Regions from separate parts of the Mesorhizobium sp. NZP2077 genome, predicted to be linked through region 3. Evidence: riboswitches for the same ligand, from Rfam matches in the RefSeq annotation. Region 3 holds a riboswitch; each other region holds the start of a gene.
What was found. A riboswitch is a leader RNA that binds a small molecule or an ion and turns the genes downstream of it on or off. The one in region 3 is predicted to bind cobalamin.

Region 1: it holds a riboswitch for cobalamin, as region 3 does, so the genes downstream of both, HGP13_RS25145 (DUF1636 family protein) here and HGP13_RS18025 (CbtB domain-containing protein) in region 3, are expected to answer to the same signal.
Region 2: it holds a riboswitch for cobalamin, as region 3 does, so the genes downstream of both, bluB (5,6-dimethylbenzimidazole synthase) here and HGP13_RS18025 (CbtB domain-containing protein) in region 3, are expected to answer to the same signal.

The regions. Positions count from the first base shown of each region.
Region 1 covers NZ_CP051293.1:5,015,604-5,019,870, forward strand. Annotated here, with positions in the region: gene HGP13_RS25130 (iron ABC transporter permease) at 1-52, opposite strand, end outside; gene HGP13_RS25135 (ABC transporter substrate-binding protein) at 52-999, opposite strand; gene HGP13_RS25140 (ABC transporter ATP-binding protein) at 1,043-1,831, opposite strand; gene HGP13_RS25145 (DUF1636 family protein) at 1,828-2,310, opposite strand; cobalamin riboswitch at 2,317-2,523, opposite strand; gene HGP13_RS25150 (substrate-binding domain-containing protein) at 2,775-3,764, opposite strand; gene HGP13_RS25155 (ABC transporter permease) at 3,828-4,267, opposite strand, start outside.
Region 2 covers NZ_CP051293.1:5,523,278-5,527,544, forward strand. Annotated here, with positions in the region: gene HGP13_RS27670 (DUF2277 domain-containing protein) at 1-24, opposite strand, end outside; gene HGP13_RS27675 (exodeoxyribonuclease VII small subunit) at 136-387, opposite strand; gene HGP13_RS27680 (histone deacetylase family protein) at 391-1,317, opposite strand; cobalamin riboswitch at 1,439-1,619, shown strand; partial or broken gene bluB (5,6-dimethylbenzimidazole synthase) at 1,712-2,296, shown strand; gene HGP13_RS27690 (hypothetical protein) at 2,413-3,396, opposite strand; gene HGP13_RS27695 (TetR/AcrR family transcriptional regulator) at 3,499-4,098, opposite strand; gene HGP13_RS27700 (MFS transporter) at 4,217-4,267, shown strand, end outside.
Region 3 covers NZ_CP051293.1:3,624,633-3,628,899, forward strand. Annotated here, with positions in the region: gene HGP13_RS18015 (MFS transporter) at 1-215, shown strand, start outside; gene HGP13_RS18020 (aromatic ring-hydroxylating dioxygenase subunit alpha) at 219-1,409, opposite strand; cobalamin riboswitch at 1,553-1,751, shown strand; gene HGP13_RS18025 (CbtB domain-containing protein) at 1,784-1,963, shown strand; gene HGP13_RS18030 (CbtA family protein) at 1,979-2,782, shown strand; gene cobU (bifunctional adenosylcobinamide kinase/adenosylcobinamide-phosphate guanylyltransferase) at 2,775-3,290, shown strand; gene cobO (cob(I)yrinic acid a,c-diamide adenosyltransferase) at 3,292-3,906, shown strand; gene cbiB (adenosylcobinamide-phosphate synthase CbiB) at 3,903-4,267, opposite strand, start outside.

The DNA.
Region 1 (4,267 bases), 1.4 Mb from region 3:
ATGCCTTGTGCCCCGAGAGCGCACCGGACTTATGCCCAGGGGCAAGAAGCATCAGAACGCTTCCGGATGCATCGCTTTGGCGATCTTGGCGATCGCCTCGATGTTCGCCGGCCCAGGTGTCAGTTCGGCATAGCGCAGGGCAACGAAGCGTTCGTTCTTGACCGCGTCCGTTTCCTTCATTGCCGGATGCGCTTTCAAAAAATCGAGCAATTTCTTGTAGCCGCCGCCGTCCTGGTAATCGAGCAGGATGAGGAATTGCGGATTGCGCGACGCCACCGTTTCCCAGTCCGTGTTGCCCCAGCTGGTGTCCATGTCGGCCATGATGTTGTCGCCGCCAGCGGCGGTGATCATGGCGCTGGGAATAGCGAATTTTCCAGCGGTGAACGGCTTGTCCTCGCCGGAATCGTAGAGGAACACCCGCGTTCCCTTGGCGCTGCCAACCTTGGCGGTGATGTCAGCCAGTTGCGCCTTCCAGCCGGCAACAAGCTTCTCGGCTTCGGCCTCCTTGCCAAAAATCTTGCCCAGCTTTTCGACGTCGCCATACAGAAGGTCCATCGAGGCGGCCGGCCTGGTCTTGTCGAGATGGACGCAGCTTTCGGTCAGCACCAGCGTCTTGATCCCGTGCGGAGCGAGCGTGTCGGGCGTCACGTCGCCGCCCGGCTTCATGCCATAGTACCAGCCGGCGAAGAAGAAATCGGGCTCGACCGCGACGAGGTTTTCGAGCGTCGGGTATTTTGGCGCCAGTTCCGGGATGGAACCCTGCTCGGCCTTGAATTCGGGACCGACCTTGTACCATCCGGTGATGCCGGTAAGGCCGACGATCGACGGCTGCAGCTTCAGCGCGAAGGCCATCTCGGCCATGTTGAGATCGTGGATGACGGCGCGGTTGGGTGGCGCGTCGAAGGTCAGCGGCTTGCCGCAGCTGTCGACGGTGACGGGGAAGGCGAAGGCTGTCGACGCCAGCAGCGAGAAGACGAGCGACAGTGCGAGACGTTTCACGGATTTTGCTCCTTGGTTGAACAGTGTCGGATGAAGGGTTTGATCAGGACGGCGGCGCGGCGCGGTTCGGAACATCGAACACCGTCAGTTCGCGGTCCTCGGTGGGGTGGCGCAGGCGAAACACGTCGACACCGAAAATCTCGCGGATCAGCTGTTGCGTCAGCGCTTCGCGCGGTGCAGCCAGCGCATGCAGCCGCGCTTCATTCATTACCGCGACTCTGGTGGCGAAGGGCGCCACCAACGCCAGATCGTGCAGCACGGCGATCACCGTCATGCCGAAGCCGGCCACGAGTTCGAGAAGTTCTGCGCGGGCGCGCGGATCGAGATGGTTGGTCGGCTCGTCGAGGAACAGCACTTTCGGTTGCTGTGCGATGGCGCGCGCCAGCTGGGCGCGTTGGCGTTCCCCGCCCGACAGCGAGCCGATGCTGCGGCCAAGCAGCGGCAACAAGCTGGTCCGACGCAGCGCGTTCACGACAATGTCGTGTTCCTCGCTCCTGCGCCTCAGGCCGGCATGCGGGACGCGGCCAAGCTCGACATAGTCGATCACCGCCAGCCGCGGATCCGGCTGGTCGGTCTGGCCGACGACGGCGATGTGCAATGCCCGTTCGGCGGTCGAGATCCTGTCCAGGCGGCGCCCGCCAAGCTTCACCTCGCCCGAACTTGGCCTCAGCATGCCCGACAGCATGCGCAGCAGCGTCGTCTTGCCGGCGCCGTTGGGGCCAATGATGGCGAGGCGATCACCAGCGGCAACCGACAGGCTGACCGCATGGACCAGATTCCGCCCATTTGCCGTCGCGCTCAAATTGCGGGCGTCCAGAAGTGGCGTTGTCATCGGCTGTCTCCCGCAGGCTTGCCTGGTACCGGAATGCGGGCCAGCGTCTTGCCAGCCAGTCGCGGCGGACGTTGTCCGGAATTGCACCAGCCGTCGGCGAGCGAGGCGTAAAGCCTGGCAAATCGCACGAGATCGCCGGCATCGGCCTCGGCGTCTATGGAGCCGAAGAGGTAGGCTGCCTTGCCTGGCGCCTGGAAAGCCACCGTCAGCGGCCGCGCGCAGCCCGCCATGCATTCGACGCCTTCGACCGTGAAACCATTTGCCACCGCGGGCTCATGGTGGGCTGAGAGCCGGGAGCGTAAGTCGGCGCAGAGGCTTTGGCCCGACCTGACCCCGGTCGGGACGTCACGGCAGAGAGTGCACACGATGATGCGATGATCGATGGAGCCGTCCAACTTTCCGTCACTTTCCAAAACTGGCGACGGAAGGATGTTGGCGAGCCGGCCGACAAGACCGACGTCCACGTTTCCTCCCGGCACACCCCGTCCGGTCAACTCAGTGATGGCAGGTCTCCTGGCTCGCGGGTCTCGGCGCAATCCTGCCTTCCCAGCCTTGCCGGCCAGTGGCATGTCGGATCTTGCTCACCGCTTACAGTTGCGGGGGCAGCCACGGCCTCGACCTCGGAGGGTCTCACCGTGTTCCCTTTTCACCCCTTGCCTTTCGGCGCGGGGACCATCACCGGAGCATCGTAGATTTGCCCCTGGCGCATCGCAACAATTCTTTTCGACTGGTCCTGTCACCATCGCGGCACCAACAGACTGCAACCTCATCAGATAGGGGCGTGCGATATCTCCGTCTGTAATGTAATAACAAAACTGTTAAAGAGATATCCTCTGCCGCTGTCAATCCCTTGCCACCGCGAGCTGCCGGTGACGTTTGCAAACGCAGACGGGGCGAGGTTCGCGTGAACCCCGCCCCGGATCGAATAGTCTACAGACAGACCTTACTTTCCCGCCAGTTGCTTGGCGTTCTCGGGCGTGATCGCTGTCGTGTCGACGGTGACCGTCGTATCCACCGAAGTCGCGCAATCGAGCAGGATCTTCTTCGACATCTCGATCGCTTCCTTCGCACCCGTCGGATAGGTGAAGGTCGCCGCCCAGTCGCCCTTGGCCACGGCCTCGATCCCGCCGGCAGGGCCTGGCAGGCCGTCGGTGCCGATGATCTTGACCTGCTTGCCAGCGCCCTTGGCGGCAAGCAGCGCGCCAGCCGCCATCATGTCGTTCGAGGCGTAGAGCACCTTGATGTCGGGATGCGCCTGCAACATGGCCGAGAAGGCGGTCTGGGCTTTATCCGGCACCCAGTCCGCCGCCTGCTCGGCGACGACCTGGATCTTGGCATTCTCCTTGACGCCGTCCTTGAAGCCGTTCAACCGTTCGACAGCCGGCGTCGAGCTCGGGAGACCTTCCAGCACCGCCGCTTCACCACCTTCCGGCAGCAAGGTCTTGGCGGTGTACTTGCCCGCTTCGAGCGCGATCTTGTAATTGTCGCCGCCGATGAAGGCGGTGTAGTCCTTGCCGGGATCGCCGACCGTCTTGCGGTCGAGCTCGATGACCGGGATGCCGGCATCCATGGCGCGCTTGACCGCCGGTGTCAGCGGTGCCGCCTCGAAGGGCGAGATCAGCAGCAGATCGACTTTCTGGGTGATGAAGTTGTCCACCTGCGAGGTCTGCGTGTTGACGTTGCCGGCGCCGTCGGCGATCTGCAACGTGAAGCCCGGCACTTCCTTGGCGGCCGCCGTCAGCTCGTCATTGACATGTTGGCGGTAGGGCTCGGCATTGTTCGCCTGTGAAAAGCCGATGATGAACTGGCCGTCCTTGGCGCAGGCCTTGACCAGCGGCTCGGCGGCTTGTGCCGCTCCCGCCATGCACAGGCATGAGCCTGCCAACAACGCGACGTGAAGCGCGCGCCGTGATCCTTGTCTTGTGGTTTTCATACTCATTCTCCTCCTCGTCGGGCCGGGGCCAGACATTGGTTTTGCAGTTTCTGCCGCCTCCTCCTAACGACCCAAACCCTCGCGGCGGCGAACGAGGGATTGAAGCACTGCCGCCAGCACGATGATCGCGGCGGTCGCGAGCAACTGCATGGCGGGCGTGATGTTGTTGAGCTGCAGGATGTTGGCGAGTGCGCCCAGCATGATAGTGCCGGCCACCGTGCCGACCATCGAGCCGGCGCCGCCGAAGAGGCTGGTGCCGCCAATGACCACGGCGGCGATCGCGGTGAGTTCGTAGCCCATGCCGTCATTGGCGCTGCCGAAATTGAACTGGCCGGCATGCACGATGCCGGCAAGAGCGGCGGCAAAGCCGGTGATGGCATAGACCGAGATCTTCACCATGGAGACGGGCACGCCGGAAATGCGCGCTGCTCGCTCATTGCCGCCGACGGCAAAGACATAGCGGCCGAAGCGCGTGGTGTTGAGCACGATGGTTGCGATCGCGG
Region 2 (4,267 bases), 1.9 Mb from region 3:
CAGGGTCTTGATGTTTCTGCACATCGCTTCCGTATCTCCTCTTGTCCTGGAGCCGTTTCAATCGGGCGAGCTTAACCCTCAACCATGATCGTGTCCAAAAACCGGTAAGGCAAGACCGTCATTCGCGACCGTGACTCAGTCAGCGTCGAGCGGCTCGGTTCCGACCGGCTTGCCGTCGCGCGACAGCCTGATCTTCTCGACCTTGTCCTCGGCGGCCTTCAGCAGCCGGTCGCAATGCGCCTTCAGCGCCTCGCCGCGCTCATAGATCTTGATCGACTGGTCGAGCGCCACGTCGCCACGCTCCAGATCATCGACGATCTTCTCCAGCGCGTCGAGTGCCTGCTCGAAGCTCATCGCCTTGACGTCTTCGTTGGTCTCAGCAGCCATCGTTTATCCTTTCATCAGTCGGCCGACATGGGCGGCGACCGAAAATGCCAGTCCCTGCAGATCGTAGCCGCCCTCGAGCAGGCTGACGAGCCTGTTGCCGCTGTGGCGGGCCGCACGCTGCATCAGCTGGCCCGTCGCCCAGTCGAAATCGTCTTCGGTCAGGTTGATTTCGGCCAGCGGGTCGCGGTGATGCGCGTCGAAGCCGGCCGAAATGATAATCAGATCGGGCGCGAAATTGTCGAGCGCCGGCAGCACGCGCGACAGGAAGGCATCACGAAACACATCGCTGCCGGTCTGCGGCGCTAAGGGCGCGTTGACGATGTTGCCGGCGCCAGTCTCGCTCTTCGCGCCGGTGCCGGGATAGAGCGGCATCTGGTGCGTCGAACAATAGAGCACCGACGGATCGTCCCAGAAAATATCCTGCGTGCCGTTGCCATGGTGCACGTCCCAATCGACAACCGCGACGCGCTCGACGCCATGCTTCTTCTGCGCATAGCGCGCCGCAATCGCCGCCGTGTTGAAGAAGCAGAAGCCCATCGCCGTCGTTTTTTCGGCATGGTGTCCAGGCGGCCGCGCGGCAACGAAGACATTGTCGGCACGGCCTGAAAAAACATCATCGACGGCGGCGTTGGCGGCACCGATCGCGGTGATCACCGCTTGCCAGCTCTTCGGGCTGGCGGTGGTGTCGGCATCGACGCGGGCAAGGCCCTCTTCGGGAATGGCAGCGCGGATGCGGGCGACGAAATCGGCGGGATGGGCGTAGAGGATCGTGGCCTCGTCGCCCTCCGGCGCCTTGACGCGGTCAAGCGCGGCGAAGGCCTCGTCGTCGAGCACGCGCTCAATGGCGCGCAAGCGGTCCGGCCGCTCGGGGTGACCGGGCGGTGTGATGTGCTCAAGAAAGATCGGGTGGGTGTAAAGACGGGTTGTCATGCTCCCTATCTAGTGCCCCGGCGCCACGATGGCCATGCGTTGCCGCTTGATGGCTGGGGAAAATCATGCCTGCGTCCATTGGCGTCGCTGCGGGGATTGGCGCTGCCGGCGCTTCGGCGTAAGGTCGCGGCCACTGCCTGGTGCCCGCCGCAAGCGGGAGAATCGGGAACACGGTTGAACTCCGTGGCGTGCCCAACGCTGTGAGGGGGACCGCGCCGGTAAATGCCACTGTCGATGACGGGAAGGCACCGGACGCGGGTTGATCCCAAGCCAGAAGACCGGCCTGGCAGGCATCGTCATCCGCATGGTCAGGCGGCGGACATGGACTGCAATCGCAAGGGGACAAGCGATGCCGGATTCTATGACCGCTCCTGTGGGCGACGGATTTGACCAGATGGCGCGCGACGCGGTCTACCGCGCCATGTTCACGCGGCGCGATGTCCGCAGCCATTTCCTCCCCACCGCACTCGATGATGAGGTGCTGGCGCGGCTGCTGCTTGCCGCCCATCACGCGCCGTCTGTCGGTTTCATGCAGCCGTGGAATTTCATTGTCATCCGCGATGCCGCGCGACGGGCGGAGGTGCGCGACCTGTTCCTGGCCGCGCGAGAACAGGAACTGCCTGAAATCGAAGAAGACAAACAGGCGCTCTACCGCAAGCTCAAGCTCGAAGGCATCTGCGAAAGCGCGCTCAACATCTGCATCACCTGCGACCGCCGGCGCTCGCAGGGTTCGCCGCTGGGACGCTGGCACAATCCGGAGATGGATCTCTACAGCACGGTCTGCGCGGTGCAGAATTTCTGGCTGGCCGCGCGTGCCGAAGGCGTCGGTGTCGGCTGGGTCAGCATCATCGAGCCGCAAGCGCTGAAAGGCCTGCTGTCGATTCCCGAGCACGTGACGCCGATCGCCTATCTCTGCGTCGGCCATGTTTCCGAGTTCGCACCGAAACCGGACCTCGAAACGCATGGCTGGGGCCGACGCCTGCCGCTGCCCGAACTGATCATGAGCGAGACGTTTTGCGGGCAAGGCGAGGCGCAGCTCAAGTCAGCCGTGGCGGACCTCAACATCGCTGCCATTGCGCCGGCGCAGCCCGCCGATCAGCGCGTCGCGCCAGCCGGACCCCAGCGCGAGCCGCCGAACGAGGCCAGCGCCTTGTCCTTCAACTCCCTGAACTTCGACGACGCCTCGGCCAATCGGGCGTCCCAGGCCGGATCGGGCACCTGGCCGGCGATGGTCTTGAAATAGACCTGCATCAGGCAAGCGATGGCGAAGGGTTCGATGAAGGCCGCCTTGAAGGCCCAGGCGAAGACGATGGCGAGCACGAAGGCCCAGCCAGCCAGCTGCCCGGGCATCATGAACAAAATGGCGGCGGCAGGGGCCAGCATCAGCAGGAAGATGACGAAAGAGACGCCCCACATGATGACTGCCAGCCAGACGGCGTTCTTGACCATGATCTTGCCGTTCTGGGCGTAGAGCACAACGGCTTGCCGCGCCGTCTCGAAGGGCGAGGACGAATTGATGCGGATGTTGTAGCCGAGAATGATCTCGTCGACATAGGTCAGCGACAGGCGGATCACCGTGTTGAGGAACGAGACCAGACCACTCAGGCCCGGGATCGGCAGGAAGGCGGCGATGCCGCCGAGCAGGCCGGTGATGGCACGGATGGCGCCCTTGACCAGCTGGTCGACGACAAAAAGGATGTTGGCCTCGGCAAAACGCTCGGTGACGACCTGCTTTGCATAGGCGATCTGGTTCTGGCCATCAGGAACATCCCGGCCATCGATCAGATGGACCATGACGGCGATATGGCCGGCCTTGACAACGTAGAGGATGTATTCGCGGATCCAGTAGACGGCGATCGAAACGATGCCGAAACCGACCACGCCACCCCACAGGGCAAAAGACATAGGCCCGTCGGGATCGGTGGAGATATGGCCGACGCCATAGCCGACGGAGGCGCCGGTGCCGGTTGCCACGATGTAGGCCAGCGTGATGCCGAAATAGATGATCATGCGAAAGACAATGAAAGGCCAGGTCCTGATCATGATGGACACCGACCGGCCGATCTCGAAATCCCACATGGCCCGAATCTCCCCTCAGAGATGGCTGCGGAGGATGCGCTCACCCCAAAGATTGTCAATCGGGGGTGGCCAGCGAGGCGCCGAACGGGGATTTTAGTTCTGTTATGAACCTGGTTTCCTGAGCAGCCCCTCCAGCAATTGCTTGAACGCCGCCACCACCTTCTTCGACGTCGCTTCGGGGTCGTTCGAATTGGCGATCCGCTGCGCCGCCTGGCTGCTGGCGCCATTGATCAACCGTGCGGCAGTCTCGGGGTCGACGCTGGGGACGACCACCCCTTCCTCTTGCAGCGCGATCAGATGATCGGTCATTGAACCGACGCAGGCATTGGCATTCGACCATTGTGCCGGATCTCCAAGAACGGCCGGACCGTCGCGGAACATGATGCGCTGGATTTCCGGCTCCAGCGCCATTTCGATATAGGTCGTGCATTCGTCGACGAAATGCTGCCAGCGAGTCGGCGCTTTCGACGCGACCTCATTCACCCGGGCCGCCATCTCGCCATCGATTTCTGCGATAACCGCCTCCAGCAGCCCCTTCTTGTCGCCAAAATGGTGATAGAGCGCGCCGCGAGTCAGTCCGGCGGATGCGGTGAAATCATCCATCGACGCTTCGGCATAGCCTGTCGTGCCAAAGGCCTGGCGGGCCGCGGCGATCAGCTTGGCGCGCGTCTCGGCGATCATCTCTTTGCGGGGTCTGTGCATTCTGTCTGGCCTTATCCACATACGTTCCGTATGCCAATTGACATACCTCGCGTATGGTCTACCTAATTCTCATACGCTCCGTATGTAATTGGCAGATCGCCTTTTGTCGAGGAACCCCATGCAAAACCCCTATGCTGAAATCTTTCGTGCTCCTGGCGCCAAGGGCTTC
Region 3 (4,267 bases):
GCTCGACCGCCTTCATGCGCTCGGTGCGCTCCTATGAGCGGGCGCAGATGGCGGCGGTCTACCGCACCTATCTCGATTTTTCCGAGCTGACGCCGCCGCTGGTTTATTCCGTAGTGCTGATCTTTTTCGGACTGGGCTCGGTGTTCATCACGCTCAGCCTGCTGGCGGCGGTTTGCGGCTTCGTGACGTGGCGTTACCTGCCGAAGTCTCTCTGACGATCAGGGCATTGACCAAAGCGCCGCGTGGCGCTCGCGCACCCAATTGTGGAAGCGGTGCAGGTCATATTCCTCGGGCATCAGCACGCCAGATTGGTGGCGCATCGAGCGCAGGCCCCTCTGGTTGACCTCGCAGATCGCCGCATCCTCTTCCAGCACCTGTGTGCCGAAGGCGACGATGTTGTCGATGTCTGTCGCGGCCAGCGCCTCGGGCGCGAACAGCCATTCGGCGACAAGCTCCGTCTGCTCGGGGCCGAGCGGCAACAGGCGCACGGTCCTGACATAATCGACATGACCGACGATGAACATCGAGGGCAGGCTGGTGGCATAGGTCTGGCCGGCGGCGCGTTCGGCTGGCGTCAACCCCGAGAAGACCGGCCCGTGCGTCCGGCCATCGCGCGACCAGGTTTCGGCGCCGGCGCGCAGGCCACCGGAAAACTCCGGCGCGTCATTGTCGGCATGGCGCGTCCATTCGGGATCGTCATGCCGGCTCATCAGGCCGCGGCCATAGATCGGCACCAGCCGCGACAGGTCCTTGTGGACGCCCGGGCAGTGCAGGCACTCGTTGAAGTTTTCCCAAAAAATCTTCCAGTTGCAGTTCATCACCTTGCGCAGCACATGGCCTGAGACCAGCGTTTCCAGCGGCCAGTTGCCGAGATTGCCGGAGGCGGGATCGAAGGATGCCTGCGCCGAGCCGCCCGCGTTCTCCAGTAACGCGTCCTCGTGCAGATTGATGAACACGAAGCCGCGCCACACCGACAGCGCGACGCGATAAAGCGGGTGGTCGGCCTTGTCGAAGCCGTCCGGCAGCGATTTCGACGGCACGCGCACGAGGTCACCGCGCAGCGAATAGGACCAGGCATGGTAGGGGCATGTGATCAGCCGCGCCTTCAGCCGGCCCTCGCTCTCCTGGCACAGCTGCGAGCCGCGATGGCGGCAGGTGTTGTGGAAGGCGCGCAGCTCGCCGGTGTCGTCGCGCAGCACGATGATATCCTGCGTGCCGATGCGGAATCGGCGGAAGGCCAGCGGCTGGGCCAGATCGGTCTCGCGGCAGACAAGCAGCCAGTTTTTGTACCAGATGGCATCAAGGTCACGCTGATAGGCCGCCGCATCCCAATAGGCCGATGAGGGCAGCGTGGGTTCGGCCTGGGTCAGGCCGTTATAGGGATCGCGCTCGCTCGCAATGGGCTGCATGGCTGGCTTCCTGTGAGGACGCCAGCCGACACCCGGCCGGTGCAATTGTCAATTGTCGTGCCCAGGACCACCTGACTTGTCGGCATGGCGCAATCGCGCTGATTGCCGGCGGAATTTGGTTTGCCGCGTGTCGTGATTTTCCCTATAGTCACATGGTCGTCGGTTCCGTTTTGGAGCCAAGAGGGAATGCGGTGCGGGCTCGTTTGTTGCCCAATGCCGTGGCTGCCCCCGCAACTGTGTGCGGTAGTCCTCTCCATATGCCACTGAAGATTCGTCTTCGGGAAGGTGGAGAAGGGCGCTGATCCGCGAGCCAGGAGACCTGCCGACGACGGCAAAACTGACAGGCCCTCGGGTGGAGGGTGAAAGGACAAGATATGACTACCGCTTCCGTCTCCCTCGGTGCCTCCGTCTCCTCGCAGTCGCGCTTCATGCAGCTCGCTCTTGCTGCGTTTCTCGGCATTTTCGTGATGGGCTTTGTCGGCTTCTCGCATATCGATGCGATCCACAATGCGGCTCACGACTATCGCCATTCGATGGCGTTCCCCTGCCACTGACGAGGATCTAACATCATGAACCTGTTTCGCAACGTCGTGTTCATCGCGGCGATCGCAGGGCTCGTGGCTGGCGTCGTCCTCGCCTGCATGCAGGCCTATGCCACCGTGCCGCTGATCCTGAAGGCGGAAGTCTACGAACAGGCCGGCGGTGGCCACAAGCACGACCATGCCGCGGCACCGGCCGCAACGGATACCACTGCCATGAGCACGGCCGCCCCGGCGGGGAATGCCATGAGCACTGCGGCGCCGGCCCTGGCCGAAGCGACTGCTCCGGCGGAAGACGAGGGTTGGACGCCGGCGGACGGTTTCGAGCGTTTCGCCTTCAGCGTGCTTGCCAATATCGTCACCGGCATCGGCTTTGCGCTGATCCTGGTCGCTGTTTCGGAATTCGCTGGTGGCATCGGCACCTGGCGCCAGGGCGTGTTCTGGGGCCTGGCCGGCTTTGCCGTGTTCACGCTGGCGCCTGGTCTCGGTCTGCCGCCGGAACTGCCGGCCATGCCTGCGGCCGATCTGACGCAGCGCCAGATCTGGTGGTGGGCAACGGTGGCGGCGACCGCAGCCGGGCTCGGCCTGATCGCGTTCCGCAAGTCGCTGCCGCTGGCGATCCTGGCCGTGGCCTTGATCGTCGCGCCGCATATTGTCGGCGCGCCGCAGCCCGGCAGTTACGAGACAGCAATTCCCGAAGGTCTGCATCACCAGTTCGTGGTGGCGGTGACGGTGACCAATCTGGTGTTCTGGCTGGTGCTTGGCGCCGTCGTCGGCGTGGTGCGCGGACGCTTCACCGGCACCGCGACCAGCCTGCGCGACAGCTTTGCCTGATCGCGGCAAGCTGACCTTCATCATCGGCGGTGCGCGCTCCGGAAAGAGCGGGCACGCCGAAACCCTGGCGACGGAGTTGCCGTCACCATGGATTTATATTGCCACCGCGCAAGCCTATGACGACGAGATGCGCGAGCGCATCGCGCTGCACCGCTCGCGGCGCGGCGAGGGCTGGACGACCATCGACGCGCCGCTCGACCTTGCCGGCGCGATTGAGGCCCTGCCAGACAACCAGCCGGTGCTGGTCGACTGCCTGACGCTGTGGCTGACCAATCACATGCTGGCCGATCACGAACTTGAGCTGGAATGCCGGCGGTTGGCGGATGTGCTGTCGTGGCCGCGCGGGCCTTGGTTCGTGGTTTCAAACGAAGTCGGGCAAGGTATCGTGCCGGACAATGCCCTGGCGCGCCGTTTTCGCGATGACGCCGGGCGTCTCAACCAGCAAGTCGCGGCGATCGCCGATACGGTGCTGCTGATGGTGGCGGGGCTGCCGCTCAAGGTGAAATGAGATGACCGACATCGACAATAAGGACGAAGAGCGCCATCGCGCCAAGATGGCCAAGCGCAAGGCGGTGCAGGACGCCGAGGTGGCGAGCAAGACGGTCGAGAAGGGTCTGCTCATCGTCAACACCGGCCCGGGCAAGGGCAAGACGACGGCCGCCTTCGGCCTGGCGCTGCGGATGCTCGGCTATGGCAAGCGCGTCGGTGTCGTCCAGTTCATCAAGGGCAAATGGCACACTGGCGAGAAGGATGCGTTTGCCGCCTTCGGTGATCGTGTCGTCTGGCACGCGATGGGCGAGGGTTTTACCTGGGAGACACAGGATCTGAGGCGCGACATCGCCGCGGCGCAAGCTGCCTGGGCCAAGGCGCTGGAGTTGATCGCCGATCCGTCGATCAGTCTTGTCGTGCTCGACGAGCTCAACATCGCGTTGCGCTACGATTATCTTGACCTCGAAGAAGTGGTCGCTGCGCTGAAAGCGCGGCGCGAAGGCCTGCATGTTGTCGTCACCGGCCGCAATGCCAAGCCGGCCCTGGTCGAGGCCGCGGATCTGGTCACCGAGATGGGCGTGACCAAACACCATTTTTCGGCAGGCGTGAAAGCACAGCAGGGGATCGAGTTCTAGAACACCAGAACCGCGATCACCGAAACAACAGCGAATAGCGCGATCAGCAGATAATCGGCGACGCGGTAGAGTTTCAGCGCCCGCCTGATGTCGCCGCTGTCGACGTCGCGTCGGCCGCCTTCGCCCATGAAGACGTCGTCGACCACGATGCCGCCATAGCTGCGTGGCCCGGCGAGCGCCAGGCCAAGCGCGCCGGCCATGGCGGCTTCCGGCCAGCCGGCATTGGGTGAGCGGTGCTTTTTCGCGTCGCGCCACACCGCTTGCCGGGCGCTGCGGGGATCTGCATCCTTGACCAGAAAAGCCGCCAGCACGATCAGCAGCGCCGTCAGCCTCGACGCCGGCAGGTTGATCCAGTCGTCGA